Regions from separate parts of the Nocardia sp. CDC153 genome, predicted to be linked through region 2. Evidence: riboswitches for the same ligand, from Rfam matches in the RefSeq annotation. Region 2 holds a riboswitch; each other region holds the start of a gene.
What was found. Region 2 has a riboswitch for cobalamin ahead of VMT65_RS04820 (CbtB domain-containing protein). Riboswitches for the same ligand answer to the same signal wherever they lie in the genome.
Positions count from the first base shown of each region.

Region 1: it holds a riboswitch for cobalamin, as region 2 does, so the genes downstream of both, metE (5-methyltetrahydropteroyltriglutamate--homocysteine S-methyltransferase) here and VMT65_RS04820 (CbtB domain-containing protein) in region 2, are expected to answer to the same signal.
Region 3: it holds a riboswitch for cobalamin, as region 2 does, so the genes downstream of both, VMT65_RS36205 (FecCD family ABC transporter permease) here and VMT65_RS04820 (CbtB domain-containing protein) in region 2, are expected to answer to the same signal.

Region 1 covers NZ_JAYKYU010000002.1:1,579,444-1,589,826, forward strand. Annotated here, with positions in the region: gene VMT65_RS15845 (DUF7373 family lipoprotein) at 1-872, shown strand, start outside; gene VMT65_RS15850 (DUF7373 family lipoprotein) at 983-2,053, shown strand; gene VMT65_RS15855 (serine/threonine-protein kinase) at 2,129-3,619, shown strand; gene VMT65_RS38455 (DUF6879 family protein) at 3,616-3,873, opposite strand; gene VMT65_RS38460 (DUF6879 family protein) at 3,857-3,994, opposite strand; gene VMT65_RS15860 (helix-turn-helix transcriptional regulator) at 4,018-5,226, opposite strand; cobalamin riboswitch at 5,549-5,751, shown strand; gene metE (5-methyltetrahydropteroyltriglutamate--homocysteine S-methyltransferase) at 5,890-8,151, shown strand; gene VMT65_RS15870 (AraC family transcriptional regulator) at 8,201-9,106, opposite strand; gene VMT65_RS15875 (EthD family reductase) at 9,189-9,509, shown strand; gene VMT65_RS15880 (bifunctional 2-methylcitrate synthase/citrate synthase) at 9,506-10,383, opposite strand, start outside.
Region 2 covers NZ_JAYKYU010000001.1:1,061,444-1,071,826, reverse strand. Annotated here, with positions in the region: gene VMT65_RS04845 (acyltransferase family protein) at 1-908, opposite strand, end outside; gene VMT65_RS04840 (hypothetical protein) at 905-1,090, opposite strand; gene VMT65_RS04835 (SGNH/GDSL hydrolase family protein) at 1,087-2,019, opposite strand; gene VMT65_RS04830 (SGNH/GDSL hydrolase family protein) at 2,101-3,012, opposite strand; gene VMT65_RS04825 (hypothetical protein) at 3,030-3,413, opposite strand; cobalamin riboswitch at 3,885-4,023, shown strand; gene VMT65_RS04820 (CbtB domain-containing protein) at 4,063-4,275, shown strand; gene VMT65_RS04815 (CbtA family protein) at 4,298-5,104, shown strand; gene VMT65_RS04810 (histidine phosphatase family protein) at 5,101-5,673, shown strand; gene VMT65_RS04805 (helix-turn-helix domain-containing protein) at 6,094-6,978, shown strand; gene VMT65_RS04800 (DUF397 domain-containing protein) at 6,975-7,178, shown strand; gene VMT65_RS04795 (hypothetical protein) at 7,241-7,606, shown strand; gene VMT65_RS04790 (hypothetical protein) at 7,718-8,176, shown strand; gene VMT65_RS04785 (hypothetical protein) at 8,133-8,612, opposite strand; gene VMT65_RS04780 (aldo/keto reductase) at 8,710-9,561, shown strand; gene VMT65_RS04775 (FAD-binding oxidoreductase) at 9,634-10,383, shown strand, end outside.
Region 3 covers NZ_JAYKYU010000008.1:219,806-230,188, forward strand. Annotated here, with positions in the region: gene VMT65_RS36170 (DUF1800 domain-containing protein) at 1-1,077, shown strand, start outside; gene VMT65_RS36175 (DUF1501 domain-containing protein) at 1,091-2,347, shown strand; gene VMT65_RS36180 (response regulator transcription factor) at 2,374-3,033, shown strand; gene VMT65_RS36185 (sensor histidine kinase) at 3,030-4,325, shown strand; gene VMT65_RS36190 (SRPBCC family protein) at 4,367-4,834, shown strand; gene VMT65_RS36195 (lipase family alpha/beta hydrolase) at 4,928-6,076, shown strand; gene VMT65_RS36200 (ABC transporter substrate-binding protein) at 6,088-7,122, opposite strand; gene VMT65_RS36205 (FecCD family ABC transporter permease) at 7,137-8,168, opposite strand; cobalamin riboswitch at 8,202-8,337, opposite strand; gene VMT65_RS36210 (TetR/AcrR family transcriptional regulator C-terminal domain-containing protein) at 8,339-8,923, opposite strand; gene bioB (biotin synthase BioB) at 9,035-10,072, shown strand; gene bsaP (biotin synthase auxiliary protein BsaP) at 10,195-10,383, shown strand, end outside.

The DNA.
Region 1 (10,383 bases), on a different contig from region 2:
AGCCGATCGTTCAGCGGAATCGGTTGATCGCGGGCGCCTACATCTGGCGCAACAACAACAGTGTTCGTGCCCGCAAGCACATCACGCTCGCCATCATGCGATTCCCGTCCGAGCAGGCCGCGCAGGCGGCGGTGGACGGTTTCGCCGACGCCATGGCCGCGCCCGGGCTGCATGCGCTGCCGATCGACGGGCTCGCGGCGCGCGCCTCCTCGGTCTCGGATGACAAGGGACAGATCTTCGCGGCGCACGGCGTGTACGCGATTGTCGGGCACGCGGTGATGCCGAAGGCGGATCCGATCGCGTTGGCCGATCGGTTGACGGCCATGCTGCGGGCGCAGCTGGCGAAGATGTCGGAGTTGAAACCGACTCCGCTGGAGGATATTCCGGATCTGCCGACCGATCCGGGCGGCATCATGCGGATGACGCTGCCGAACAAGTACGACTCCTCCGATGCCGATCTGTTCGGGTTCCGGCAGGGCGGGGTCTACAGTGCCGACGGTGCCGTGCATTTCGAACGCGACGGTGCGGCGGCCCGCAAGGCGTTCGCGGCGGCCGGGGTGGATCTGGTCGCCCGCAATGGCGCGACCGTGTATCGCACCCGGGATCTGGCCGCGGCCTTCGGATTACAGGCGGCGTTGACCACACCGGGCCGTGACGACGACGAGTTCCCGAACCCGCCCGGGCTCACCGACGTGCACTGCGTTCAGCTCGATGAGCCCGAGCCGGTGCGGCAGGCGACGTATCTGTGCGCGGTGGTCTACGGACGCTATGTCGCGGTGATCGGGGCGCAGGCGGAATTCAGTGGCGCGGAGCCCGGGTCGTTCCCGCAGCGGGTGGCGGCGCAGTATTCGATGCTGGCCAAGAGCGGGTAGCGGCCATGAAGGGTTTGTGTCGAATTCTGGTGTCGGCCTTGGCTATCGCGCTGACGGCATGCGGTTCCGATCATGGGCCGCCGGTCTCGCCCGCGTCGAAGGTGCCGGTTGTGGATGTCTCCCAACTGGATCCGGGCAACTATCCGGTGGTGCCGCGGCAGATCGCCAATAGGACTGCCGATATCACGGTGGGTGATCTGATCCAGGAGTCGATTCGGATCGCCGAGCACATGCCGTTGCCGGTCGAGGTCGACGACCGGTTGATCTACGGGCAAGGCGGGCACGCGATCACGGCCGACTACCCGCCGATGGGTGTCGACGATTTCAACGATCGCGCGCCGGGGTTGATCGCGGGTTGGGAGACCGGTGGGCGGCATCGGTCGGATTACTCGCTCGGGCTGAGCGTCGATCTGACGGTGATGCGGTTCACCACGTCCGCGCAGGCGTCGGCGGCCGTGGATTTCCTGGTGGGAGATCACGATCCGCAGTATCCGGACCGGGGGCCGGTGACGGTGGCGGGGTATCCGGGTGCGAAGTCCGTGCTCACCTACTCGGAGTCGGTGAAAACCCTGTTCGCGCAGGACAATTACGTGTACTGGCTGTTCACGAGCGATGACCTGACCGTTCCGGAAGGGCCGGGACTGCTGCTCGACACGACGCGGAAGGTGCTCGACCACACGGTCGATTCGATGAAGGGGTTCCAACCCACGCCGGTCGACAAGCTCGCGGGTCTGGCGACCGATCCCGACGAGTTGTTGGGCCGCACCCTGCCCGCGGGCAAGGGGCAGATCTGGGCCACCGAGGGGCTGTATCCGCCCCATGCCGCGCTCGGTGTCGACGATCGCCCGGCCGCCACCAAGCGCGCATTCGACGAGGCCGGAGTGGATGTGGTGGCGCACGCTCTGAGCGGGCTGTACCGGGCCAAGGACGCGGCGGCGGCGCAGCATCTCACCGGGGCGTTCATCGACCAGCTGACCGATCGGTACAAGCCGATCGATCCGCCGCCCGGGCTGCCCACCGCGCGCTGCCTGCAGACCCGCGACGATGACGCCGTCGGGGCGAGATTCGTCTGCTATCTGCCCTACGAGCGGTATCTGGCCGAGGTGTCCGCCGACCAGTCTCAGGATCTGCGGCAACGGGTTTCGGCGCAGTACGAGTTGCTCGCCTACGGGCATATCTGACGCCGGGCCGGGTGCGGCCGACATTGCTACATTCGAGAAGAGTCGGGTATCCGGCAGTACCGAGGAGGAACTTTCATGCCGTTGCGGCCCGGCACGATCGTGGGCGGCCACCGGGTGATTCGGGTGCTCGGCAGCGGCGGGATGGGCACCGTGTATCTGGTGCAGGACCCGATGTTTCCCCGTCGGCTCGACGCCCTGAAGGTGCTCAGCGCCGATCTCTCGCACGACGAGGTGTATCGCGCGCGCTTCGAGCGGGAGGCGAATCTCGCTGCGGAGCTGGATCATCCGAATATCGTGACCGTCTACGCGCGCGGCGAGGAGGACGGGCACCTGTGGATCGCCATGCAGTACGTGCCCGGCACCGACGCCGCCGTCGAGTTGAAGCGCTATCCCGACGGCATGGATCCGCCGCGCGCGCTGCGGATCATCACCGAGGTCGGCAAGGCCCTCGACTACGCGCATCGGCGCGGACTCCTGCACCGCGACGTGAAGCCCGCCAACTTCCTGCTCTCGCGCGGCGAGGAGGACCGCGCCGAGGATGAGGAGCGGGTGCTGCTCACCGATTTCGGTGTGGCCAAATCGATTTCGGACGGCAAGGAGCTGACCGCCACCGACAGCCTGATGGCCACGGTCGCCTACGCCGCCCCCGAACGCCTGGCGGCCGAGCCGCTGGATCATCGCGGGGATATCTACAGTCTCGGCTGCGCGTTCGTGAAGCTGCTCACCGGGCGCACTCCGTTCCCGATGGATTCGCTGGCACAGGCCATGCTCGGCCACCTCCAGGAGCCGCCACCGCCGCTGAGCACCCTGCGGCCCGGACTCCCACCCGCCCTGGATGCGGTGATCGCCAAGGCCCTGGCCAAGGACCCGGCCCGGCGCTACGCCACCTGCCGCGAATTCACCCGCGACGCCGAACTGGCCCTCCACGGCCAACAACCGCTCGCGCCACCGATCGAAGAGCAGCCCACCGAGCGCATCGACCACCCCACCACCCGCCGCGTCAAACGCCTACGCCTGGCCCTGATAGTCACCACAATCCTTGCCCTGCTGGGCCTTTCGGGCACCGCGATCTACCTCGCCGTAGACCGCAACACCACCGGCGACACCACGATCGTCACCACCCCCCACACCGACTCCCTGGCCCAGGTCCGCTCCGCCCACCCCACCTTCCAAAGCAAAACCATCGGCGTCTACAACTTCGCCGACAACTCCGTCACCGCCGACCTCGACACCAGCCCCCAAGCAAAGTTCCTCCAGGACATCGGCTTCCGCTACGCCACCGACCTCCGCGCCAAACCCGACGAAACCTCCCCCCAACGCCCCTACTCCCTCTCCGACGTCTCCGTCCCCGACGTAGACGTCATCATCGTCGTCCGCACCGACAAACAAGCCGCCAACGGCGGCCTCCGAGGCCTCCCCACCCCCTTCCTCTCCTCCACCCTCACCCACGCCAAACTCGTCATAGTCGACGACCCCCAATCCACCCAAGCCTTCCAATCCTGGACCCCCACCTCCCCCGACACCCTCATCCAGCGAGTAATCCCCGCAATAGCCAAAGTCCTCTAGAACGGGCACCCTTTCGCAGCTTCATAGTCACGGTGTGGAATGGCCAGTGGCCAGACTGCCTCGAACGCCGTGCGGCACAGCCGAATATCTTGCGGGTTGGTCGAAGTCACTTTGGCGGTCCCAGTGCCGTTACCCGCGTAGTGCAGGAAGACCACTAGACGATCATCGAACAGATAGAAATCGGTGCCCGGCACAACGATTGACGACACCAATCGATGTGGCACCCATCGAATAACCTCACCCGCATCGACCATCGGGCCAGCGATGCTTTTCGACCGCCGTCCCGTAGGCGTCTCGCATCTCCAAATGGAGAGCTTCGCGCTCGAATACGGTTAGCAGCCGCTCGAACTCATCATCGTCGATCGCCGCCACCATCTACCTCGCGACCACTTTCGTTGTCACGCGGCATGAACGTCCACAGCACAACCCAACTCAGCTACCGAAGCGTTGCCGGGGTACCGCTTGGCCATGGCCTGATACAGCTCCCCCATGTATCCGACCAGCCTTGATCCCGGCGTCTTCCTCCCGGTCTCCACTACCCGCAACGCCAACGACGCTGCCTTCTCCGGTTCGCCGATACCGGCATACGACCAAGCCAACTCGGCCACGTACCAGGTAGCCCACTCCGACTCCAACGTCTTCCGGTCGAACCCCTGTAGCCCGTGCTCCAAGGCGTCAATAGCCTTGGCCCATTGCCGGGCGTGCCGGTACGCCATACCGCGTTGCATGCGAATGAACGAATCCGAGTAGAAGTACTGGGCGTCGGGCTTGTCCGGGTCACCCAACAGGATCAAATCCGTTGCGGTATCCAGCTTGGATTCCATCCCGTCCATGTCGCCTTCCATGCCTAGGCCGCGTGCTTCCTGCTGCACCGCGAGAGCCAGAACGGTACGGGAAAGGTTCCGCGGATTCCGTTGCGCTGCTTGAGATAATCCGATTGATGCGCTGGTGTCTCCTGCCATCCACGCCACATGCCCACGCATAGCGAGGGTGGTTGAAACCATGTCGGCATTGCCTGCTTCCTCCGCCAGCTCGAGCGCTTCTCGGTAATGGTGGATAGCGGCGTCATGCCGACCGAGTGAGGCGTTGAGCCAGCCGTGGAACTGTGTCCATCCTGCGGCAGCATCCACCAGCGGCTTGCGGGCTTTCGACGTGGCTTCACGAGCCAAAGCTGTAGCGATCTTGGAATGACGAACGGTCACCGGGAGCACGAGCTTGGACCCAATTTCGTCCTCTAGGCGTCTGGTGTCGGCTAGGACGGCTTGCAGGTCGCCTGCTAGCTTTTGGTCCGCGTAGCGACGATTCTGCAGCGCCTCGTGCGGGGTGAACGGGTCCGGCCCGGACAATGATTCGTACAACGCGCACAAGATGCCACCAGCATTCAACGCCGCATCCAGGCGGGTAACGATATCGGCTGGTGGCTTGCGTTTCCCATTCTCGAACCGTGACAGCGCAGACGGGTCGTAAAGGACTTGCTTCCCCAGTTGGCGAACAGACATGCCCTGCTGTTCCCGCAACCGCCGGAGTTCTGTCCCGAATACGGTCCAATCCCCAACTGTCACAACCCTTCCGGTTCCCTTCTCGACCTGTGTTGCACTTGTCACCATCGGTTCGGGCAGCAATCAAGCGAGCCGCTAACGGCGGCTGGATGCTCGCACCTCGCGGAGTACCCCCTTACGGGTGGGTACTGGCGAACCCGGCTGGCGAGATCGCGGCGGAAGGGCCGTTGCCGGAAGTAGAAGCCGAGATCGACGCACAAGGACTCTAGGGCGGGATTTGGCCGGGGGTAAGGGGTCATCGAGTGGCACATCCTGGAGGGGGTTTGTCCGGATTCGCCTCCAGGATGTGCCACTCGGTGGGTGCCGCGGTGGGGATATGCTGGCGATGCATTCGGTTCGCTGCGGCAGGGTGGGGTTGTGACCTCGACTTGTCGTGGGCGTCGAAATCGGTTCTCTCGGAAGAGGGGATCGGTGAGAGGGAACCCGGTGGGAATCCGGGACTGTCCCGCAGCGGTATGCAGGAACGAACGCCGTCATGAGCACTGGGCGAGTACGTCTGGGAAGCGATGGTCAGTAGGGGGCCGGGAGGCTGGGCCTGCGAGTCCGAATACCTGCCGAGTGTGTCGGGTACGCCGTATCCGGCGGTCGGCGCCTCGTGGATTGGGTGGACGGGCCGGTGGCTTCGGCGTGCCGTGGGGACACGGGGCCGGGGTCGAGGTTCGTGTGCGCTTGTGGCGGCGGCCAGTGGACTTGGAGCACTGGAGATGACCCGTGACCAAAAGGAATACGTTCAAGGCGACGGTTCTCGGTTTGCCCCGGATCGGGCCGAAGCGAGAGTTGAAGCAGGCCGTTGAGGCGTACTGGGCGCAGCGGATCGACGCCGATGCCCTGCATGCCGTCGGACGGGAACTGCGTGCGGCGCAACTGACCGCGGCGGCCGCGGCGGGGCTGGATTCGGTGCCGGTGGGCACCTTCTCGTACTACGACCAAATGCTGGATGCCGCAGCGATGTTCGGGGCGCTGCCGTCTCGGGTGGCGGGGATCGATGATCCGTTGGATCGGTATTTCGCGGCCGCTCGGGGGACCTCGACCATCGAACCGCTGGAGATGACCAAGTGGTTCGACACCAACTACCACTACCTGGTGCCGGAGTTGGGGCCGGACACCGAATTCGCCTTGCATCCGGAGAAATTGCTCGATGAGCTGGCCGAGGCGCAGGCGCTCGGGGTGCCCGCGCGGCCGGTCGTGATCGGGCCGCTCACCTTCCTGAAATTGGCCAAGGACGCCGAGGGTGATGCGATGCGGCGGTTGGGCGCGTTGCTGCCGCTTTATCGAGAACTGTTGCGGCGCTTGGCCGATGCTGGCGCGGACTGGGTGCAGATCGATGAGCCGATACTGGTCACGGACCTTTCGGACGCGGAACTCGGTCTGGTTCGGCAGGTGTACGACGAGCTTTCGGCGACGCCCGGCCGTACGGCACTGCTTGTCGCCACCTACTTCGGATACCCCGGTCCGACGTTGCCGATTCTCGCGGAAACCGGAATCGAGGGTGTGGCATTGGATTTCACGTCCGGCACCACCGTCGAAGACGTGACCTCCGTGCCGAGCCTGGCCGGAAGGCTGGTGGTCGCCGGTGTCGTCGACGGCCGCAATGTCTGGCGCACCGACCCGGACCGCGCCCTCGCCACGCTCGCCACCCTGCTGGGATCGACCGGCGACCTGGCGGTCTCGACCTCCAGTTCGCTTCTGCACGTGCCGTATTCGCTCGAAGCCGAAACCGGGATCGACCCGAGTCTGCGATCTTGGCTTGCCTTCGGTGCCGAGAAGATCGCCGAGGTGCGTCTGCTCGCCACCGCCCTGCACGAGGGCATCGAGTCAGTGGCGGCCGATGTGGCCATCGCCCGTGCGGCAATCACCGCCCGCGGCACCGATGCCCGGCTGCGCGACGACACCGTCCGCGCCCGGCTGGACACGCTGAGCCCCAACGCCACTCGCCGCGCCCCGGCCGCGGAACGCCGTGCACTCCAGCGTGACCGCCTCGGTCTCCCTCCGCTGCCGACCACGACCATCGGCTCCTACCCGCAAACCGCGACCATCCGCCGCGACCGCGCCGCCTTCCGCAAGGGCACGCTCACCCCCGAGCAATACCGCGACCGCATGCGCGCCGAGATCGCCGAAGTCATTGCTCTGCAAGAGAAACTGGGCCTGGACGTGCTCGTCCACGGCGAGCCGGAACGCAATGACATGGTCCAGTACTTCGCCGAACAGCTGACCGGCTTCCTCACCACCGCCAATGGCTGGGTCCAGTCCTACGGCACCCGCTGCGTCCGCCCGCCGATCCTCTACGGCGACGTCGCCCGCCCCGAGCCCATGACCGTCGATTGGATCACCTACGCCCAATCCCTCACCGACAAGCCGGTCAAGGGCATGCTCACCGGGCCGGTCACGATTCTGGCCTGGTCTTTCGTTCGCGACGACCAGCCCCTGGACGTCACCGCGAACCAAGTGGCCCTGGCGATTCGGGACGAGACGCTCGACCTCCAGTCGGCGGGAATCCGCATCATCCAGGTGGACGAGCCAGCCTTGCGCGAACTCCTCCCCCTGCGAGCCGATGCGAAGGCCGCCTACCTGGTGTGGGCGATCACGGCCTTCCGCCTCGCCACCTCGGGTGTCTCCGACGCCACCCAGATCCACACCCACCTCTGCTATTCCGAATTCGGCGAGGTCATCGACGCCATCGCCGCGTTGGACGCCGACGTCACCTCCCTCGAAGCGGCCCGCTCCCACATGGAGGTCCTCGACGACCTCAATGCCGCGGGCTTCGCGCTGGGCGTCGGCCCCGGCGTCTACGACATCCATTCACCCCGAATCCCCACGGTCTCCGAGATCACCGAATCGCTCTCCGAGGCATTGAAAGCCGTTTCCGCGGACCGCCTCTGGGTGAATCCGGACTGCGGCCTCAAGACCCGAGGCCCCGCCGAGGTCGAGGCCTCACTCCGCAACATGGTCCAAGCGGCCCTGACCCTGCGCTGAACCAAGGCCCCGGCTCGGCAGTCGATCCCGGCTGCCGAGCCGAGCCATGTCAGCCGCGGCCGAGGAGGTCTCGTCGCCAGCGGGCGGGTGGGGTGCCGTAGCGGGATTTGAAGGCGCGGCTGAAGGCGGCTTCCGAGGTGTAGCCGACTCGTTCGGCGATGTGCGGGATGGTCAGCGCCGTGCCGCGCAGCAGGTCGGTCGCGGAGTCCAGGCGTACCTGGGCGAGGTAGGTGGCCGGTGGTTTTCCGACGCGGGCCGCGAAGCGTGCCGCGAACGCGGATCGGGACAGGTTGCACAGCTGAGCCAGCTCGTCGACGGTCCAGTCCCGAGCGAGGTCTCGGTGGATCGCTTGCAGTGACGGGCCGAGCTGCGGGTCGAAGGCGCCGGCCAGCCAGTTCGGTTCGACGTCCGTGCCCGCGGCCCAGGTGCGCATGATCTGGATGAACATCAGATCGAGGATGCGGGCGATCATGACCGCGGAACCCTGTGAGGGCGAGAGCATTTCGATGAGGAGCATGCGGCGGGCGACCTCGAGTCCTTCGGGCACCGGCGTGCCCGCGCCGCCGAGCACGATCAGGTCCGGCAGGCTCCGCAGCAGGTGACTCGCCTGCGGGTCGCCGATGGTGAAGGTGCCGTGTAGCCAGCGCACCGGGCCGCTGGCCTCGACATCGCTCAACCGGTGGGAGTCGCCGCGCGGGATCAGGACCATATCGCCGCGGCCGACACGGTCGACGCCGGAGCGCCCGTCGATCCGCAGGTCGAGCTCGCCCTCCTCGATGAGGTGCAGACTGCCGACCTCGGCGAAACCGATGGAGAACGTCGGCCCCGGCGTGTATTCGGCCATGCGTTCCCCGCTCAGCCGAACGCTCCGGAGCAATTCCGAGAGCAGATCGTCCGGCGGCGAATCGGCTTGCGGCGCTGGACGATCGGCAAGTTTTCCCAGCGGAGCGGTCATGGTCGCAGCCTAGTCGTCTCAATACTGTCGACAACCGTGAGCGGATGCGCTCGCTGAATCGAGATCAACCGAGAGGTCAGTCATGTCGGAGAACGGCAACCCCACCAAGATCAGCTTCGTCTACTCCAACCCCACCGATCCGGAGGCCTTCGAGACCGCCTACCCCGAGCAGCTCACGCTCGCGCGCAAGCTCCCCGGCCTCACCCGGCTGCAGGCCTCGAAGGTCTGGCCCAAGGAGGACGGCAGCCCGACCCCGGCGTACCGACTGCTGGACCTGTACTTCACCGACTACGCGGCCGCCAGCGCCGCCGCCGCGGAAGCGGGCCCGCTGGTCGCCGCCACCGTCGAAAACGCCACCGGCGGCGTGGTGATCGCCTTCGCCGAAATTCTCGAGGACGCCTAGTCGCCGAGGGGCCGGGGCGGGACGCCGACGTATTCGGAGAGCGGGCGGATCAGGGCGTTGGACTGGGACTGTTCGAGGATGTGCGCGGTCCAGCCCGTGATTCGGCTCATGACGAAAATCGGTGTGAACATGTCGATGTCGAAGCCGAGCAGGTAGTAGGCGGGGCCGGTGGGGAAATCCAGATTGGGTTCGATGCCGGTGAACTCGAACATGGCGGATTCGAGTTCGGAGTACATGGCCAGCCACCGGTCTCCGCCGGTCAACTCGGCGATGTCCGCGAGGGCGGATTTCATGGTTGGGACTCGGGAGTCGCCGTCCTTGTAGACGCGATGGCCGAACCCCATCACCTTCTCCTTGCGGGAGATCCTCTCCCGCAACCACTTTCGTGCCTGAGCCGGATCGCCGATCTCCAGCATGGCGTGCATGACGGCCTCGTTCGCGCCGCCGTGCAGGCGACCCTTCAACGCGCCGATGGCGGCGGTGACGGCGCTGTACATATCGGATTCAGTGGAGGTGACCACCCGCGCCGCGAACGTGGAGGCGTTGAAGCTGTGTTCGGCGTACAGGATCAGGGAGGTTTCGAAGGCCCGGACCAGGCGCGGGTCACCGGCTTCGCCGAAGCACATGTGGAGGAAGTTCTCGGCGAAGGGACGCGCCGGATCGGGTGCGATGGGGTCCAGGCCGCGACGGCGGCGCAGGTCGGCGGCGATGACCGTGGGAAGCACCGCGGTCAGCCGTAAGGCCTTGGCCAGCAGAGCGTCTCGCGTGGTGCCGCGATCCTCCAAGGGATCCTCGGCACCCAGGTAACTGACCGCGGTTCGCACGACGTCCATCGGATGGCAGGTCTCGGGAAGCCGGGCGATGAGGGCGAGCA
Region 2 (10,383 bases):
AACCAGGCCGGGGAGGCGTGCAGCTCGTAGTAGGGCGAGGCATTGCCCGGAACCAGACGCGGCGCAAAGGCATTCGCGATGCCCTTGGGACCGTCCACCCACAGGAAGTACGAGGTGTGCAGCGCGACGATGCCCAGCATGAGCAGACCCATGGCGAGCAGCAGGCGGCGGGTCGGGATCTTCATGACCAGCGGCAGCACCAGCGGAAAGCTGAAGTAGAACAGGATTTCCGCGGCCAGCGACCAGGACGGGACGTTCAGCCCGCCCACCGTGGTCCACTTCGGCCACCAGGTGTGCACCAGCAGCAGATTGGGCACCCACACCACCGCCCGATGCAGCGGCACACTGGCCACCGCGATGAACGCGGCGGCCGCCAACAAATGCGTCGGCCAGATCTTCAATACGCGCCGACGATAGAAGGCGCGCAACGTCATTCCCGGCCGATACGACCAGTAGATGATGAACCCGGACAGCACGAAGAAGAAGGTGACCCCCGCGGCCCCGAGCTGCATCGGCACCCATTCGTGAATGTGCCGGAACATCTCCGACTTCTGAAACGGATACACCGGCAGAAACACCAAGGCGTGCAACACGAACACCGCGAACGCCGCCCACCACCGCCCACCGGTCAACGACGGCAGCGCGGGCCGCTCCCGCCGAGCCCGCTCGATCGCGGCGTCGGCCGCCTCGCTGGATTCGGTGACGTGCGTGGGTTCAATGGTGCCCGTGGACGAGGCCACCCTGGCGTAGTCGACCGACCCGGTGGATTCGGCGGGTCGGGTGAGCTCTGCGGTCCGTGCCGATCCGGAGGTTCGCGCGTCCAGGAAATGCTGTGCGGCAAGGGCTTCCGTTGGCTGCGCGACAACCGCCGCCGTCTCCTTGCCCGTGGCGGGCATGACCTCGGTCATCGTGCGTACCTCTCGTGCAATGCGGTGGCGATCACGGTGTCGCCCTGCGGTGCCGGGTGAATTCGGCGGCGCGTCGGTCCTAGGGTCGGATTCGCGGGGATGCGCTGCGCGGCAATGACTCCCACCGGTCGCGCGGCGACCGGTGCCGTCTCTCTGCCCGTGGCGGGCATGACCTCGGTCATCGTGCGTACCTCTCGTACAGTGCGTTGGCGATTACGGCGTCGCCCTGGGGAGCCGGGTGGAAGGGGAGGCCGTCGACCTTGACCAGGGGGTCGAAGACGCCGTTGATCCACTGTTGGGGGGTGCAGAGGCCGTGGCCGGCGGTGAGGGCGCGGGCGTCGAGGTAGTCCAGGTTCATGGTGGCGGCGGCCTCGCGTTCGGCCTGGTCCATGCGGTTGAAGTACTCGACCACCGTGCGGCCGTCGGGTTGGGTGACGGGGACGCCGACGATGTCGAAGCAGATGGATTGCTGGTCGGGGCGGAACAGCTCCGGATAGCCGACGATGACTATGCGCGCGTTGGGCGCGTAGTAGCGGATGTAGGTCACGACCTTGCTGATGCGCGCGGCGTATTCGGTGCCGGTGATATTGCGCGGATCGACCATGCGGCCGTCGGCCACCGCTTCGGGGCCGCAGCCGCCGGCGAGATCGTAGAAGCACGCCTCGGTGGAGCTCCACGGGGATTTGTCGGCCCCGCCCCAGTGATCGTTGAAGCCGAGTTGGATTGTCACCAGCTTGGTTCCGGGCCCGAACGCGCCCGCCTTGGCGGCATTGGCGGCCTGCACGGTCAGGGTGTAGCCGTCGCCGCCCTCGATGGTCGCGCCGGGGCAGGACTGATTCCAGACCTGATCGCCCGACACCCCCATGAGAGCGCTGAGCTGCACCGGCCAGGCGGTGTCGCCGTGATCGCACTTCTTCTCGTTGGAGAACGGGGCCCACCCGTTCGCGGTGTACGAATCACCCAGAATGACAAGCGGTTTGCCACTCGCCGCCGGATCGGTGGCGGCCAGCGGAGTATCGGCGTGCGCGCCCGCGGTCCCCGTCATGGCCGCTGCGATGGCCATGAAGGCGGCGCACAGCGAGGCCGATGCGCCTGGGAGACGGAACTTCATTTTCGAACCCTCGAATCGCAAATTGAACTATGAGTCTTCAGTTTTGCGCGGAGTGTGCTGAGCCGCGGGTCGCGGCATCGGTCAGCGGCCGTATCGGTCGTAGATCGCGTGCGCGACCACGGCGTCGCCCTGCGTGGACGGATGGAAGGGCAGGCCGTCGATCCCCGTGCGCGGATCGAGGATCCCGTTCAACCACGGCTGCGACGAGCAGAGGCCGTGGCCGGTGGTGAGGGCACGCGCGTCCAAGAACTCGATGCCCAGCAACTGGGCCGCCTCCTGCTGCGCGGCCTGAATCCGGTCGAGGTACTCCACCACCGCGCGCCCGCGCGGATTGATGAACGGCGCGACCCCGGCAATGCTGAGGCAGACGGTGCTGCTGCCCGGCACGAAAAGCTCCGGGTACCCGACGAAGACGATCTTCGCGTTCGGCGCGTAGTACTTGATGTAGGTGACGGCGTTGCTCATGCGCTTGGCCATCACCGCGCCGGAGACCCCGGTGTAGTCGGGTATCCGATGCTGTTCGATCGCCTCCGGATCACAGCCCAGGACGAGGTTGAACACACAGGGCTGCAAGGAATTCCACAGGGTCTGATCCGACGAGCCCCACTTGTCGTTCATCCCGAACTGGATGGTCACCAGTTTGGTGTTCGGTCCGAACGCACCCTCCTTGTCGGCCCGCTGCGCCTCCTGGGCCAGGCTCCACCCGGGCCCGCTGTCGATCGACGCACCCGGACACGACGGGTCGTCGACCCGATCGGTCCCGTACACGCCCATCAGCTGGCTCAGCTGCACCGGCCAGGCCGTGCGCCCGTGCAGATTGCAGTCGTCGCGGCCGGTGAAGTGGTCCCATTCGTTCGCGGAGAACGAATCACCCAGCACCACAAGGTCTTTGCCCGCGGGAGCCGGATCGGCACCCGCGCCGCCCGCCGCGGTCAGCGATGCCGCGAGCGCTACGACGGTGGCGCACAACCACCGCCCGCCATTGCCCAACACCTACTCGTCCAGTTCGCTCAGTACCCGGCGCGCGGCTCGAATCCCGGAGCGTCCAGGGTCGGGGGCGCGGGCTTCTCGGCCTGCTGGGTCTGCGGCGCGGGCTTGGGGGCGGGCTGCGGGGCCTGCGCCGGTTCCGGCGCGACCGGTTGCGGCGCTGCGGGTTCGGTGGCGGCGGGCTGGGGCGCGGGCGCCTCGGTAGTCGGAGCCGGGGCCGCGGTGGTGGTCGGGGCGGGCGCGGAGCTCACGGCCTGCGAGGTCGCGACGGTGCTGCTGGTCCCGCCCTGGGACCCGTCCGATGCTTTGTCACTGCCGCATCCGGTAGCCCCCGCGAGCACCAATGCCCCGCCGATCACAGCCGCCGCGGCGCGCGCAGCGAAAACCCCCGGTGTAGCAGACTTCATGTGTACCTCTAATCCCAGAACTGAAGTGTCAGATGTTCACTTCAGCGGGGAGTGTATTCAACCCATCCGGCCCGCCCACCCCGATTCGGAAAACTGCCCCAAATCTCCAGGGCAGACGGGCGAATAACAGCTGGTCAAAGCCGCTTCCGGGCGATAGAACAGGTTTCAATCAAAGATCGATTCGGACCCATTCCGGTCCATCGACAGCTCGGCGCGAGCCCACGGGCCACGAGTGCGAGCGCCCGCACCGAGAGGCACGGGCCCCCCGGCGGACGACAGGTGCCAGCCCCAGCTAGCGCGGCAGGGAGAGCTCCCACAGGCAGCGGGTCCGAGCCACAGGCGAAGCGAGCGAGCCGCCGTGGGCAACAGGTCCGTGTCGCGGGGCAACAGGTCCGTGCCCCCTCGGGCGATGAGAGCGAGCTCCGGCGGGCGATGGGAGCGGAGCCGTGGGTTCCAGAGTGTGGGCGGGTGTTTGACCTGTTCGTTCGGGGTCTCGTATCGTCATCTGATCGGCGATTCGTGGAATCCGGTGGAAATCCGGGACGGTCGCGCCACTGTGAGCACTCCGCGCGGGTGTGAGTCAGACCCCGGCCGCCGAGGTAGATATCGGCCGAGGGGCGCGTAACCCCCTCCCACCCTAGGAGTTCCCGTGGCGACGTCCTACGCTCCCCGTTCCGGCCTCGGTGCCGTCTCCATTTCCATCCCCACCCCGGTGTGGTTGATCGGCACCACCCTGTTGGCGCTGCTGGCGATCTACTTCATCGGGTTCGACCAGGGCGCGGTGTCGGTGTTCGGCAACGACATGCACGTGCACGAATTCGTCCACGACGGACGGCATCTCCTCGGTTTCCCCTGCCACTAGTCGCGGGAATCGGGTCGACACAATGGAAAAGCGAATCATCGGCCGAGGCGTCCTGCTGGGCGGGCTCGGTGGATTGCTGGCGTTCCTGTTCGCGCGGATCCTGGCCGAGCCCATCATCGATCGGGCCATCGACTACGAATCCGGGCGTGACGACGCGCAAATGGCGTTGGACAAGGCCGCGGGCAAGCCCATGGACCACGAGATGGGCGCCGAGCTGTTCACCCGCGGACAGCAGGCCAACATCGGGCTCGGCTTCGGCGTGATCGTGCTGGGGATGGCCATGGGCGCGCTGTTCGGGGTCGTGTACTACCTGGCGTTGCGGCGGGCCGGGAAGATCACCGCGCGGAATCTGGCGCTGCTGGTGTCGGGTGGGATGTTCCTGGCGGTGTACGCGGTGCCGTTCCTGAAGTATCCGGCCAATCCGCCGGGGTCCTCGGACGCGGACACCATCAAGGAGCGCACGGGGATGTTCGTGGTCATGATCGCGATCAGCGCCGTCGCCCTGCTGGCGGCGGTCTGGCTGGGGCGCAGACTGGCTGCGCGACTGGGGAACTGGACCGCTGCGGTGGCGGCGGCCGCCTCGTTCACGGTGGTCATGGCGGTGGTCATGCTCGCACTGCCCAGCTTCGCCTCGGAAACGCCGGAGGCGCTGAAGGATCCGTCGGGTGCGATCGTGTACCCGGGCTTCCCCGCCGCCGACCTGTACGAGTTCCGGCTGTATTCCTTCGCGGCCCAAGCGATTCTGTGGATCGTGATCGGCGTCGGCTTCGCCTGGCTGGCCCCGCGCCTGCTCGGCGAGCGCGCCGAGTCCGCGACCGCGGCGGCATGAGCGCGGTCACCCGGCTCACGCTGATCACGCACGCGATCACCGACGCGGTACAGGCCGCCCGCTTCCCCGCCGACGAACCGCTCAACCCACTGGGTGAGCGGTCCGCGACGAAGGCGGGCGGCCTGCCCGGCCTGGAACCCGGCCAGGTCCTGTGCGCACCTGAGCTCCGCACCGCGCAGACCGCGAAGGCCTTGGGCCTCACCGGAACCCCGGAACCCGCACTGCGCGACCTGGATTGCGGCACGTGGTCGGGCAAGTCCATGGATGAGCTGCCCCCGGAGCAGCTGATGGGCTGGCTCACCGACCCCGCACACCGCTCCCACGGCGGCGAGTCCCTCACCGACCTCCTCGCCCGCGTCGGCACCTGGCTCGACACCGTGGCCGGAACCGGCGACCGCATCATCGCCATCACCCACCCCGGCGTGGTCCGCGCGGCAGTCCTTTACACCCTGAACTCCCCCGCAGAGTCCTTCTGGCGCATAGACATCCCGCCGCTGACCGCCACCACCCTGCACCACCGCTCCCCCGCCTGGACCCTGCGCACCACGGCCCACCCCCTCGCCCCCTGACCCTCACCCCCGCTCGGTCCACAGATTCCACCCCGAGGACGCGGCCCGCCGCTTCGCCAACAATTCCAAATACGGCACCAACCCCGCGAAATACCGCCGCGCCTCACACTCCTTGCCACACTCCCGATGGGAATCCAACCCCCGCTTGGCGACTTCCAAATTCTGGACCGGATAGTCTGGAACCTCATGTGAAATAGGCTGTCCCACAGTTCATCTCCAATGACTCGTCGCGAACCGAAACGAAAAGGCCGAATGCCGCTGGCCTGCCACGAGTACACTCTGGATAAGCGGATGGCGGAACCTTGAAATGCCCGAATCCGCTTGCGGGATGGGGTTATTCCATTACAGAGGCCCCCGTGGCGAAGTCCACCGCGGTGGGGTCTTCCATATTTCGGAGCGTCCGATAGTGAGGCTAACGAGATGACAAGCGGATCGACCATGGCACGCAGGGCATTAGGGCGAGAGCTGAAGCGGCTGCGAGAGGCCAAGCGAATACGGCAATCCGAAGGTGGGCGCATTATCGGAGTCTCACCGCAGACCATCGGGCGAATGGAGGACGGGCTGCCAACGAAGGTGTCCGACCTCTACATAAATACCTTGTGCGATGCCTACGACGCCACCGCAGAAGAGCGCCGGATCCTGCTCGAATTGGCCTTCGAGGTGCGAGCCACACACAAGGCGGGTGGCGGCTGGTGGCGTGCATACGCCGATCAGATCCGAGAGGGTTTCGACCATTACATGGGACTGGAGGACTCTGCCCGGAGCCTGTCCGCATGGAGGCTCACACTCATCCCCGGGCTACTCCAAACGCCCGAGTATCGCCGCGCGATCGCATGGACCGAGACACCCAGCGCCCCAACGGAAGAGATCGAGAAGCGGCTCGAAGTGTTGGTGCGCAGGCAGACACGACTCAACGACCCCACCTTTGCCGTCGATGTTCTTTTGTCCGAAATGACCCTTCGTGATCAGATCGGAGGAGTCGGTGTCATGGCAGGCCAGCTGCTCAAGCTTCTGGAGGTCTCAGAACTTCCCAACGTCCAAGTCCGGGTGGTCCCCTTCGGCACGGGCTACCTGGGATCGCGTACAGGATCATTTGTGCTGCTGGAGTTTCCGAAGCTGCCAGCTTCCGGATTGCTCGAACCACCCGTGGTCTACGTGGAAGAATATGCTGGAGACCTCTACCTGGAACGGGAGGCCGAGGTGAAGCGGTACCGCGAGGCCTTCGCGGAGATCAGCCGGGTAGCGTTGGATCACGACACAAGCCGACAGTTCATCCTGTCGGTAGCGAAGGAGTACGGCGCGTGAGCATCGACCTATCTCAGGCCCAGTGGTTCAAATCGACTCGCAGTACCTCTCAAGGCGAATGTGTCGAAGCGGCGCATCTCGACGAGGGCATGGTAGCCGTTCGTGACTCCAAAAATCCTGGTCCCGCACTGGTTTTCGGTGCGGCGGAGTGGGATGCCTTCCTAGCTGCGACGCAAACTGGGCGGTTTGATCGGGCGTGAACGCAAGCCCCCGATAATCCGGGGCTACTGCCACCCCCGGTGCGGTCACCATGATCGAGTGCATGCGAATTCTCATGCTCCCGATCGCCATTGGCGCGACCATGATTGCCCTCGCACCATCCGCCTACGCCGACTACCAGCTCGACAGCGTCTCCGTCTCCGCCCCCGTCGGCAACTACGGCACCGGCTGCACCTACACCCTCACCGCCACCGGCATGTACGCCTACTACACCCGCTTCTGGGACAACGGCGTCCCCCTCCCCGACGACGCAAAAGTCAACGGCTCCACCGTCACCCAATCCTGGAAGCCCACCACCACGGGCCCCCACACCCTCGTGGCCCACGTCAACGGCGACCCCACCGACAAAACCATCGTCACCACCGTCTCCAACGGCCTCAACCTCGGCAGCACCTGCATCGGCCTCTAGCCCACGAGCATGCATTTCAGCAGCCAACCCCCGAGTAACCCCCTGCTGAAATGCATGCTCGTCGCCACGATCTGGTAGGAAGACTGGCAACGGATCGTGGGGAGGGTTGGGGTGGAACAGCCTCGGGGTGGGTGGGAGCCGATCGCACTGGCGCAGGACCAGGTTGGCTTCGAGCCGTCGACATATTGGGTCGGCAGCGGGAAAGCCGTGTGGGCGGCCATCATCGCCACACTTTTCGGAGCGCTCGGCATCTGGGCGATGGCGAGCGCAGTCGAGCGGCATGGTCTGTCCGGCCAATCGATGCTGGGCTACCTGCTGATCGGAATCCCGTTCCTGACGTTCGGTGCATTCCCAGTCGGCGCACTCCTGTTGCTCTGCCGCTCGCGGCTGGGCAAGGTCGTTACTCTCACGGCATCCGCCGTGATGGCCGTGCTCATACTCCTGGTAGTCCTGAAAGAGCGATTCTCCGGCCGGGTCGTCGGTTCGTTCATCCCGCTCGGCCTGATCGTAATGGCCATCGCAGGTCTCACCGCCAGCAAGTCGACAAAGCGGTGGCTCGCCCGGGGTTAGGAGGGAGGGAGTGGCCGTAGCCGCGGGTGGTGCCTTGGTGGGCGAGGGCGGTCAGGGAGGTTAGGACGCGCGGGGTGGAGATTCGGGTCCAGGCGAAGTTGATTAGGTAGACCAGCGCGACGAACGCCATGCCGAGGTCGCCGCTGTAGATGCCCTTGAATGCGGGGACTGCGATGCCGAAGACGATCACCCCGGCGCTCGCCAACCAGATCCACGCGGTGTTGCGGTCGCCCTGGCGGCGGCTTCGTTCGTAGACGATCCATTGGTTCCACTGGACGATCTCGTCGGGTGTGGTGAGGGTTGGCAATTGGCGGGTGCGGACGGCGTCGTCGAAGCGGCGCATCTGATCCCGGCCGCCGAAACGTTTGCGGGCCGATGCTTGGCCGAAGCCGACCACCACCATGCTGACCACGCACAGCGCTGCCCAGAAGGCCATTGAGAATCGGTCGATGCCCGTCAGTGCCAGCCATACCCAGCCGTATGCCGATGCGAGGCCGGAGGCGCGAGTGGGGTGGGGCGTAGTGTCGGGAGGCATGACCTTTCGAAACGAGAGCAGCTCAGTTCCGGTGACCGTTCTCAACGATGGGACGACGATTCCGTCGTTGGGGTTCGGGGTGTTTCTGGTGGAGGAGGGGGATACGTTCGCGTCGGTGACCGCGGCGCTCGAGGCGGGGTATCGGAGTATCGATACGGCGGCCATTTATGGCAATGAGGCCGAAGTGGGGCGGGCGATTCGGGAGTTCGGGATCGCTCGGGACGAGGTGTACGTCACCACGAAGCTGTGGAATTCCGAGCAGGGGTACGACTCCACATTGCGGGCGTTCGACGCGAGTATGGAGCGGCTGGGGCTCGAGCATTTGGATCTGTATCTGATCCACTGGCCGGTGGCTCAGGCCGATCGGTACGTGGATACGTTCCGGGCGTTCCAGAAGTTGAAGGCGGAGGGGCGGGTTACCTCGATCGGGGTGTCGAACTTCAATCGGGATCATTTGGAGCGGCTGATCGCGGAGACCGGGGAGACGCCGGTCATCAATCAGATCGAGTTGAGCCCCAATCTGATTCAGGCCGAACTGCGGGCCTTCCACACCGAGCACGGGATCGCCACCGAGGCGTGGAGCCCGCTCGGACGCGGTGCGGCGCTGCAAGATCCGACGATCGTCGGCATCGCGGGCGAGATCGGGCGCACGCCCGCGCAGGTGATCATTCGCTGGCATTTGCAGCTCGGGAATGTGGTGATCCCGAAGTCGGTGACGCCCAGCCGGATTCGGGAGAACTTCGACGTGTTCGCCTTCGAGCTCACCGACGATCAGATGCGGGCCATCAGCGCGCTCGACAGCGGCACCCGCGTCGGCCCCGATCCGGCCACCTTCACCGCCGGGCTCTGAAGACCATCGACTTTTGACCCCAGGGTAATTTACCCTGGGGTCAATTCATGGATCCGGCAGTGAGGGCAGTCGATGGGGACTCGGTCGTGGTGGGGTTGGGGCAATCTCGAGGATGCCGTCACGGGTGCCGAGCGGGCCGCCCTGACGCAACGGGTGGCGGCCCTGCTGCCCGATACCGATCTCACCGCCCATGAGCCGCCCGCTCTCGACGACCTGGACATTCCCGCGCCCCGGGTCCGGGTGCCGGAATCGTTGCGCCACCTGGCCTCCGAGGATCGGGAGGATCGGGTCGCGCACGGACATGGGCAGGCGTTCCGGGACGTGGTGCGAAATCTCCTGGGGCGCATCGACCATGTACCCGATCAGGTGCTGCGACCGCGCACCGAGCAGGAGATCGTGGATGTGCTCGACTGGGGTGCGAGGGCCGGTGTGGCCGTGGTGCCGTTCGGCGGCGGGACCTCGGTGGTGGGCGGTGTCGAACCGCGGTGCGCCGACGAGTACGCCGGGACCGTCGCACTGGACATGGGCCGGTTCGATCGCATCCTGGAGATCGACCACACCAGCCGGGCCGCGCGCATTCAGGCCGGAATCCTCGGTCCCGCACTGGAATCCGGGCTGCGACCGCACGAGTTGACGCTGCGGCACTTCCCACAGTCGTTCGAATTCTCCACCCTCGGCGGCTGGCTGGCGACGCGGGCGGGCGGGCATTACGCCACCGTGTACACCCACATCGACGACATGGTCGAATCGCTGCGCGTCGTAACACCCACGGGCACAAGCGAATCCCGACGCCTGCCCGGCTCTGGGGCGGGGCCGTCGCCG
Region 3 (10,383 bases), on a different contig from region 2:
CCGGTCTTCGACGAGTACGCCGATGCCGCGGTGGACGGTCCCGCCGGACGGTGGCTGCGGGCCATGGCGGATCCGGCGGCCGGATTGCACGAGAAGCTGGTCTGGTTCTGGCACTCGCATTTCACCTCCAGCCACGACAAGGTCGACACCTGGGAGCTGATGTGGCGGCAGCATCTGCTGCTGCGGCGCCACGCGCTCGGGAACTTCCGGGAGCTGACGCGGGCGGTCACCGTGGACGGGGCCATGCTGCAGTGGCTCGACGGCGCCGGGTCGGTGGCGGACGCGCCCAATGAGAATCACGGGCGAGAGCTCATGGAGTTGTTCACCCTCGGGCGCGGGAACTACACGCAGGCGGATGTGAAGGCCGCCGCGACCGCGCTGTCGGGCTGGTCGGTGGACGACGACGGCACGGTGTCCTTCGATCCCGAGGGCGGCAACCGGCGGCCGGTACAACTGCTCGGGCGCTCGGTGACGACCGCGCGTGACGCCGTGGACGTGCTGTGCGATCGGCCCGAGTGCGCGCGGTTCATTGCCGCCAAGCTGCATTACTTCCTGGTCGGGCAGTGGGCCCCGGAGCAGCGGGTGGACGAGCTCGCGGCGGTATTCACCCGGGCGCGCTTGGAGATTCGGCCGCTGGTGGAGGCGATCCTGCGCGACGGCTCCTTCACCGCCGCCGTGTACACCCGCCCGCGCTATCCGGTCGAATGGGTGACCGCCGCCTTCGCCGTGTGCGGAATCGACGACCCGGCAGCGGCTTTCGAGACCATGACCGGGCTCGGACAGTCGCCGTTCTACCCGCCGAATGTGGCGGGCTGGCCGCCGGGCAACCGGTGGCTGGCACCGGGCACGGCCGTGGCGCGCGCCGCGGCCGCGATCGGTGCCCCGGTGCTCGAGGAGATCGCGGGCGCGGGCGATCCGGTCGCCGCCGTCTTCGCCCGCGCCGCGATCTACGACCCCACGCCCGAAACCTCCACGGCCGCTCGCGATCTGGCGTTCGAGCTGCGTCGCGAGCCACGGCAGGCGGCGAGCGCGCTGCTCGCGCTGGCCATCACCGCGCCGGAATTCACGCTGGCATGACGAAGGGAATCTCATGATCTCGCTGAATCGCCGGACCGTGCTGCGGGCCGGACTCGGTGTCGGCGTGGTGGCCGCGGCCAGCGCGGTGGCCGGATACGAGGTGCTCGGCTCGTCATCGACCCCGCCGGTGTGGCAGCCGCCCGCGCCGGTGCGGGCCGCCGCGCTCGACAAGCGCAAGCTGCTCGTCATCGAAATGGCCGGAGGCAGTGACGGATTGTCGATGACCGTGCCGTACGCCGACTCCCGCTATCGGGAGCTGCGGCGGCGCACCGCGATCGCCGCCGACAAGGTGCACGTCGTGGACGACAAGCTCGGGCTACACCCGAATCTGCCGAAGCTCGCCGCGGCCGGTGCCACCCTCGTTCCGGGCGTGGGCACCGCCAAACCCGACCTCTCGCATTTCGAGATGCTGCATCGGTGGCAGACCGGCGATCCCGAGGGGCGACTGCGCGCCGAGACCGGATTCCTGGGGCGGTTGTGCGATCACCTCGGCGACCCGAGCGCGCCCGCGGTGGGTGTCGCACTGGGCGTCGGCTCGTCCCAGGCCCTGGCCTGCGAGCGGGTCACGACGCTGTCCGTGGATGCCGGAAACGACGGCCTGTTCCCGGTTTTCGATGATGAGAACGTGCGGGGCGCGTGGCTGGCCGCACAGCGTGCCATGGCCCATCCGGACCGCCTGGACGCGCCGCTGTTCGCGACCGCTCGGGCCGGAAGCGCTGCCGCCCTGCGCTTCTCGGACGTGGCCGCCACCCTCTCGCCCGCCGCGACCGGCTACCCGGACTCCGACCTGGGCATCCAATTGCGTTTGGCCGCACGGCTGCTCGCCGACGACAGCCACGGCCTGCGCATCGTGCACGTACCCATGGGCGCGGACTTCGACACCCACTCCAATCACACCGAACAGTACGCGGAGCTCATGACCGACCTCGACAACTCCCTCGCCGCGTTCCGGCAGGACCTCGCCGCCCGTGGCATCGCCGACCGCGTCCTGATCGCCGCCTACAGCGAGTTCGGCCGCCGCGTCCCCGACAACGACTCCGGCGGCCTCGATCACGGCGCGGCCGGAACCGCCCTGCTGCTCGGCCCCACCAATTCCGGGGTTGCCGGGGAGATGCCCTCGCTGCGCGCCCTCGACGCCGACGACAATCTGCGCGCCACCGTCGATATGACCGAGTTCTACGCGACCCTCGCCGAATCCTGGTTCGGCGTCCCGGCGAGCGACGTTCTGCCCGGCTCGCCGCGGCCACTGCCCGGGGTCGTGGCCGTATGACCGGTACGAGTGCTGTAATTGCGCAGGTGCGGGTACTCGTGTGCGAGGACGACAGGGAGCTGGGCGACGAGGTCGCCGCGGGATTGCGGGCGGCCGGATTCGCGGTCGATCTGGCCCGCGACTACGCCGACGCGGACCTGAAGATCGCGGTCAACAGCTATGACTGCCTGGTGGTCGATCGCGGGCTGCCCGACGGCGACGGGTTGGATCTGGTGCGCGCGCAGCGCGAATCCGGGCGGCGCACGCCGGTGCTCATGCTGACCGCGCGCGACGCCCTGGCCGACCGGCTCGACGGGTTCGCCCAAGGGGCCGACGACTACGTGGTCAAACCCTTCGCCATGGACGAGCTCGCCGCGCGGGTGCGGGCCCTGTGCCGCCGCCAGGAACTCCCCGAGGCCACCCGCACGGTCGTGGGCACCCTGGTGGTGGACCGCCCGCGTCGTCGGGTGCATCGCGCCGGGACGCTACTCACCTTGACGCCCAAGGAATTCGGGGTGCTCGAGCTGCTGGCCGTGCGCGCCGGAACCGTGGTCACCCGGGCCGAACTCATCGAATGCTGCTGGGACGAAATGGCCGAACCCGCCTCCAATGTGGTGGACGTGGTGGTCGCCCAGCTGCGGCGCAAGCTCGGGGAGCCGCCGCTCATCGACACCGTCCGGGGCGTCGGCTTCACCATCGCGCCATGAGGATGCCGCTGCTATTGCGGAGCGCCTGGCGCACGACCCGGACCCGGCCGACCAGTCCCGGACAGCTGCGGCGCACCCGATGGCTGCTGACCGCCCTGTTCACCGCGCTCACCGCCGTCTGCCTCATCGTGCTCGGCTCCATCGCGGCCTCCATCGACGCGCACTCGCGCGACAAGGAATTGGACGCGGGCATCGACCGGGTGGTGACCGGACTGGCCCGCGAGGTGTATTGGAACGAGGACGGCAGCCTCGATCTGGAGACCGTGCGCGGTGACGACGATCTGTCGGGCGGGTCGAACGCGGTCGCCGTCCTCGTGCGGGATGCGCAGGGCAGCTGGCAGGAACGGTTCGCGCACAAGCGATCCGAGCTGCCCGCCGATCTGGTCGCCCCGGCCCGGCAGGTCGCCGCGGACGAGGAGACACGGTGGCGGACCGGGACCGACCGCGACGGGCATCCGACCCGGCTGGCGGGCGCGCCGATCTGGGATACCGAGGGCTCGCCCGCCGCGGTCATTTTCGCCGCCGGGGATCCCGCGCCCGGGCAGCGCGACCACCGCAGCCTGGTCATGGCGCTGTGGGGCGGCGGGCTCGCGCTGGTGGTGCTGGCCGGTCTGGCCGGGCACCTGCTCTCGGGGGTGAGCATGCGGTCGGCGCTGCGCATGCTGGATCAGCAGGAGCGATTCCTGTCCGAGGCCTCGCACGAACTGCGCACGCCGCTGGCGACGCTGCGGCTGTATCTCGATGCGGCACTGCGGGATCCGGGCGATGCGCGGCGCGCGGTCACCGACGCGCGCTCGCTCACCGACCGCATGGGCCGCATGGTGGCCGGGCTGCTGGCCCGCACCCGCGCGGAAACCGGTGTGGGCGAGCTGGATCTGCAGCGGCTGCATCTGGATCAGCTGGTGGAGGGCGTCGTCGCGGAGTGCGGCGGCGAGGTCGCCTTCGTCGCGGAACCCACGGCGGTGCGGGCGGATCCGGATCTGCTGGCGCTGGCGGTGCGCAATCTCATCGACAACGCGCTCGTGCACGGCGGCACGCCCGTCCAGGTGCGGGTCGCGGCGGGACAGGTGCTCGTCCGCGATCACGGGCCCGGGGTCGATCCCGAGTTGACCGACCCCTTCCGGCGTGGCGCGGTGGGGACGCGCGGGCAGCACGGCATCGGGCTGTCGCTGGTGCGCTGGGTGGCCGACGTCCATTCCGGTTCCGTCACACTGACTTCCGCCGATGGCGGCGGCACGCTGGCCACCCTCACCCTCCCGGAGGCTCCAGCGGACTCGCCGAACAGCGAATGAATCTGTCGTGATCTTCATCACAGTCGGCGTAGGGTGGCCGCGTGCCCTCCACCCATGTCGAGAAGTTCGTCGGTGCCCCGCGTCCGAATGTCTTCCGGGCGCTCCTGGATGCGCGTTCGGTGCGCACGTGGATGGTCCCCGACGGAATGTCGAGTCACATCCACGAATTCGATCCGCGCGTCGGCGGGCGGTTCCGGATATCGCTGACCTACGACCTGCCCACCGAGGCCGGAAAGACGACCGCGCACACCGACACCTTTCACGGGGTCTTCGCGCGGGTCGTTCCGAATCGGGAGGTGGTGCAGACAGTCGAATTCGAAACGCAGGACCCGGATTTGAGCGGGGAGATGACGGTCACCTACACCCTCGACGATGTCCCGGGCGGCACCAAGGTCACGGCGCGGCACGACAATCTGCCGCCGGGGCTGTCCGCGGCCGATAACGAGGTCGGTTTCCGCATGTCCTTGGCCAAGCTGGCCCAGCTGACCGAGCACGCGGCCCGGCACTGAGTTCACCTCCCGACAGGTGAACAGCGCGATACCAGGAGCTGACCGGCGGCGCAAGCCTGGATGAAACGCCGGAAATTCGTACAGTGGATTGGTATGGCGTTGCCGGGTTTTCCCCATCCGTCCGGTGTCGCCGATTACGACGATCGGCGGCGTCGGGAACGGCTGCGCGCGACCCGGCTCGGCGCGGGCTGGGTGCGGCTGCGGCGGACGCGGCTGATGATTCTGCGGCTGAGCCTGATTCCACTGGTGGCGCTGGGTGCCTTCGCCGAATACATGGGCGTCGACGTGCTGCCCGAGCAGGCGCGGCTGGCGCGCACCGAACCGGCCGTGCTGCCCATCGCGGGACCCTCGGACGCGAAGGTCAGCGACACCGCCGTATTCGACCTGGTCGGTCTCGGCGTGCTCGACGCCGGTGACACCGCCCGCGCGCTGCCGTCGCTGGCCACGCTGGGGTCGGTGTGGGCCGTGCGCTACGACCAGACCGGTATCGACACCAAGGTCATCTCGGATCTGATCGTGAAGGTCACCGAGGCCGCCAAGGTGCCGAACGTGGTGCTGGTGGGCCACAGCATGGGCGGGGTGATCGCGCTGGAGATCGCCAAACACCTGCACGTCGGCAGCGCCGAGAAGGTGAAGGCGGTGATTCTCGACTGCACGCCGGTCGACCTGGACGCCGTGCGGCCCGAAAGCCGGGACCAGGGTGAGGAAATGCTGCGCTGGATGGGCTGGTTCCCCGGGGCGCGCGAGAGCCGACTGCTGCGGCTCATCGTGGAAACCTATGCGCGCCATCAGGATTTCGTCGGCGGACGCTATGTGATTCGCGGCGACGAATTCCGGCAGGCGGTGCGAAACGTGCTGCGCGACAAGATCCTGAACACCAATGCCGCCAGCAATGGCCTGATCGAGGCGCAGTTCAAGGCCATTGTGGCCGGTGGCGCGGTCGACGATCTGCGGGCGCTGTCCAAACCCGCGGCGGGTAAACCGCGTCCGGCCATCGCGTTCATTCGCCCGCACAATCCGTACGACGATCCGATCGTGAATGTCGAGTACTCGCACCAGGTGCTCATCGATCAGGTGGGCGGGGTGAACGGGACGCTGCTGGTGGTGACCACACACACCACCGGGCACGCCAACCCGATCGAGCGGCCACAGGAGTACAACGCGGTCATCGCCAACCAGATCGTGCCGTTCGTGCGGCAGATCCAGCTCGACGAGATCGGCACCGTGTCGATCGGGCGCTGAGCATCGGAGCCTCAGCGCACGGCGTCGTCGGTGGCGGGGTGAATTCCCGAGGGCGGCACCAGATTCCAGCGCTCCAGCTGGGCGCGGACCTGCTCGGCGGCATCGATGTTCAGCGGGCCGCTGGTCCACAGGGCGTACGGCAGGTTCAGGAATCGGCCCGCGGTGACGGCGCGCAGATCGCGAATGCCGGGCTTGGCGCGCAGCAGGTCGATCTTCTGCCCGAAGGTCTGGGGCGGGTAGTCGACGAAGACGATGGCGTCCGGGTCGGCGGCGGCTATGCGCTCCCAGGACACGGCGGTCCAGGTGTCGGCGACATCGGCGAGGGCATTGCGGGCCCCGGCCGCCTCCAGAATCGCTTGGGGAGCGCCGAATTCGCCGCTGGACATGACGGTGTCGGAGGCGCTGTCGAAGACGAAGACGGTGGGGGGCTTTGCGGGCCGAGGGGCGGATTGCAGGGCGGCGAGGCGGCGGTCGAGATCGCTCGTCACCTCCGTGGCCCGGTCCTTGCGGCCGGTGATCGCGCCCAGCGCGGTGAGATCCGTGCGCAGGGCCGTCCACGGGTCCACCACGCCGCGTTCACCATTGGGGCGGCGGCAGCTCTCGGTCAGGATGTAGGGGGCGACCCCGGCGGTTCGCAGGGAATCGGGGGTCAGGTTCGTGGATTCCGAGTAGCCGTAGTTCCAGCCCGCCACTATCACATCCGGTCGCTGAGCGAGCACCGTCTCGCGTGAAGGGTAATCCGGCGCAACGGAATTCAGCTTGTCGACGGCGTCCCCGTAGTGCTTGCGCAGCGTGTCCGCGTCCCGCTTCAGGCTCGACACCGCCACGGTCTGGTCCTGCGCTCCCAGCGCCAACACCATGGAGATCAGGTTCCCGTCATTGACGAACATCCGTTGCGCGGGCGACGGAAAGCGCTGCTCCACACCGCAATTGCGCACGGTGAGGTTGCCCGACGTCGCCTGTGACGACCCGCATCCCGCCAGCACCGCCGCCGCGGCGATCAGCGCGAGCGCCGGGCGCACCCGGAAATCCGAAACCTTGGTCAAGACTGCGCCTTTCGTCATGCGGCACCGAACCGGTAGCTGCGGCGGCCCAAGAGGAGGAGAAACGCGGGGGCCCCGATCAGCCCGGTGAGGACACCCACCGGGATTTCGGTGGGGCGAACCAGAATTCGGGTGGCGGCGTCGGCGACCACCAGGAACAGCGCTCCGCACAGGGCGCTGGCCGGGAGCAGCACCCGATGGCGCGGACCCACCAGCAGGCGGGCGGCGTGGGGGATCACCAGGCCGACGAAGCCGATCCCGCCCGACACCGCGACCAGGACCCCGACCAGCACCGCCAGCAGCACGAACAGCGCGATCCGCAGCTCCCGCACGGAAACTCCGATCGAGGTGGCCGTGTCCGCGCCCAGGTTCAGCGCGTCGAGCGAATTCGCCGCCAGCAACAGCGCGACCAGCGCAGCGGCGACCACGCACGCGGGCAGCAGAATTCGAGTCCAGTCCGCGCCCGCGAGACTGCCCAGCAGCCAGAACAACACCGACTGCGCCGCCGACGGATCACTGCTGCGGAAGATCAGAAAGCTGCTGAAGGCGGAGAACGCGGAAGCCAGCACGGTACCGGTGAGCACCAAACGCAGTGGGTCGAGCCCACCTTGGGCCATGGCGATCAGAAAGACCGCCGCGGCCGCCGCCAGCGCACCGACCAACGCGCCCGCCGAAAGCGCCCACAATCCCGCACCCGCGAACACCCCAGAGGTAATGACGGCCGCCGCCCCGACACCCGCCCCTGAAGAGACACCCAGCAGATAGGGGTCGGCGAGCGGATTGCGCACCAGCGTCTGCATGGCCACCCCCGCCACCGCCAACCCAGCCCCGACGACGGCCGCGAGAATCGTTCGCGGCACCCGCAATTGCCACACGATCGTGTCCAGCCCGAGGTCGGCGGCCTCCCGGCCACCCAACCGGCTCCGGAGCACGCCGACCACCTCGCCCAGCGGAATGTTCTCCGCCCCGAATCCGGTCGCCACCACCATCGCGACAACCAGCAGTATCCCCATGACGGGCAGGGCTATCGATGTGCGGGCGCGCCTCATCGACGAAGCTCCTCGGGCAAATCGCGGCCTCTCGAGAGTTCTGCGCGGCGGGGGAGGTCTGACTCGCACCGGAAGCCCGGTACTCACAGTGGCGCGACCGTTCCGGATTCCCACCGGATTCCCGCACCCACCGACGATTACGGACGGACTCTACCGTCCGGAACCAATTCTCAGCGAATGCGGCTGCCGAGCAGGTGGCGGACGCCGCTGACGAAGAGTTGCAGGCCGAAGTCGAAGCGGGCGGTGGCGTCGGTGGTGTCGTAGAGGGGTGAATGTTCCTCGGCGAGAGCGCCTACCGAGTCCATTTGGATGCGCGACTGCTCGTCGACGGTCTGGCCGAGGACGTAGTAGAGCAGGGTGTAGGCGGCGAGGTCGGCTTCCTCGCGCGTCATGCCCGCGCGAATTGCCGCGCTGGCCAGGCGTTCCCGGCCCTTGCTGGTGGTGAGTCGGGAAGCGTAGGTGGCCGAGACCAATTCGGCTCCGTCGCGGTAGGCGAGCAGGCATTCGCGCAGCCGGTGCGCCAATTCGGTGATCTGCTTGGACCATTCGTCCGCGGCGACCGGCTCGTCCATGGGCGCGAGAATGCGGTCGGCGACCGCGCCGAGCAGGGCCTGCTTATTGGGGAAGTGCCAGTACAGCGCGCCCGGCTGAACATGCAGCGAGGTGGCCAGGCGGCGCATGGTGAGATCCGCCAATCCGTACTGGTCGAGAATGGCGATCGCGCCGTCGACCACGTCCGTGCGATGGAGTTGCACTGAAAAACCCGACCCTCTCGTGTTCCGGCTCACGTTCCGGACTGCTAGCCTACCCTGAACACCGTTCAAGTTGCTCGGCCACACCGGCCGGACGAAGGGATTCGCGCGGATATGACTCAGGCAGCCGTCACCACCGAAGCCGGTAGCACTGCAGGCGATGACATTCTCGCCATCGCTCGCGAGCAGGTGCTCGAGCGCGGCGTCGGCCTGGATCGGGAGCAGACCCTCGAGGTGCTGCGGCTCGGCGACGACCGGCTCGAGGAGCTGCTCGGCCTGGCGCACGAGGTCCGCATGAAGTGGTGCGGCCCGGAGGTCGAGGTCGAGGGCATCATCTCGCTCAAGACCGGCGGCTGCCCCGAGGACTGCCACTTCTGTTCGCAGTCCGGCCTTTTCCAGTCGCCCGTGCGCGCCGCCTGGCTCGACATCCCGTCGCTGGTCGAGGCCGCCAAGCAGACCGCCAAGACCGGCGCGACCGAATTCTGCATCGTGGCCGCCGTGCGCGGACCCGACGAGCGGCTCATGGCGCAGGTCGCCGCGGGCGTGGAGGCCATTCGCAACGAGGTCGACATCCAGGTCGCCTGCTCGCTCGGCATGCTCAACCAGGAACAGGTCGACCAGCTGGCCGCCATGGGCGTGCACCGCTACAACCACAATCTCGAGACCGCGCGCTCGTACTTCCCGAACGTGGTCACCACCCACACCTACGACGAGCGCTGGGAGACCCTGCGCATGGTCCGCGAGGCGGGCATGGAGGTCTGTTGCGGCGGCATCCTCGGCATGGGCGAAACCCTGGAGCAGCGCGCCGAATTCGCCGCCGACCTGGCGCTGCTCGAGCCCGACGAGGTGCCGCTGAACTTCCTCAACCCGCGCCCGGGCACCCCGTTCGGCGACCTCGAGGTGCTCCCGGCCGCCGACGCCCTGCGCGCCGTCGCCGCCTTCCGCCTCGCCCTGCCGCGCACCATCCTGCGTTTCGCGGGCGGGCGTGAGATCACCCTCGGCGACCTGGGCGCCAAGCAGGGCATTCTCGGCGGCATCAATGCCGTCATCGTCGGCAACTACCTGACCACCCTGGGTCGCCCCGCCGAAGCGGACCTGGATCTGCTGGGCGAGCTCAAGATGCCGATCAAGGCGCTCAACGAAACCCTCTGAAAAACTGGGGGTCCGGGGCCGCGGCGGCGGACCCGCGCTTACTGTAGGGATATGGGGGTCGCGAACCCCCGCTGTCCCCCAAACGGTCGAGTTTCGGACACGAAGGATCTTTCGAGGTGGTCGTGGAGATCGAGGAGCGCTACAACCCGTTCACGGGCAAGCGGATCGTGCCGGGTGTGGAAGATCCCGTACCGGCCGCGGCCGCACTGGGTTTGGAGCCGCCGCGCTTCTGTGAGCAGTGCGGTCGCCGAATGATCGTGCAGGTCAGCCCCGACGGCTGGTGGGCCAAGTGCTCCCGGCACGGCGTGCTG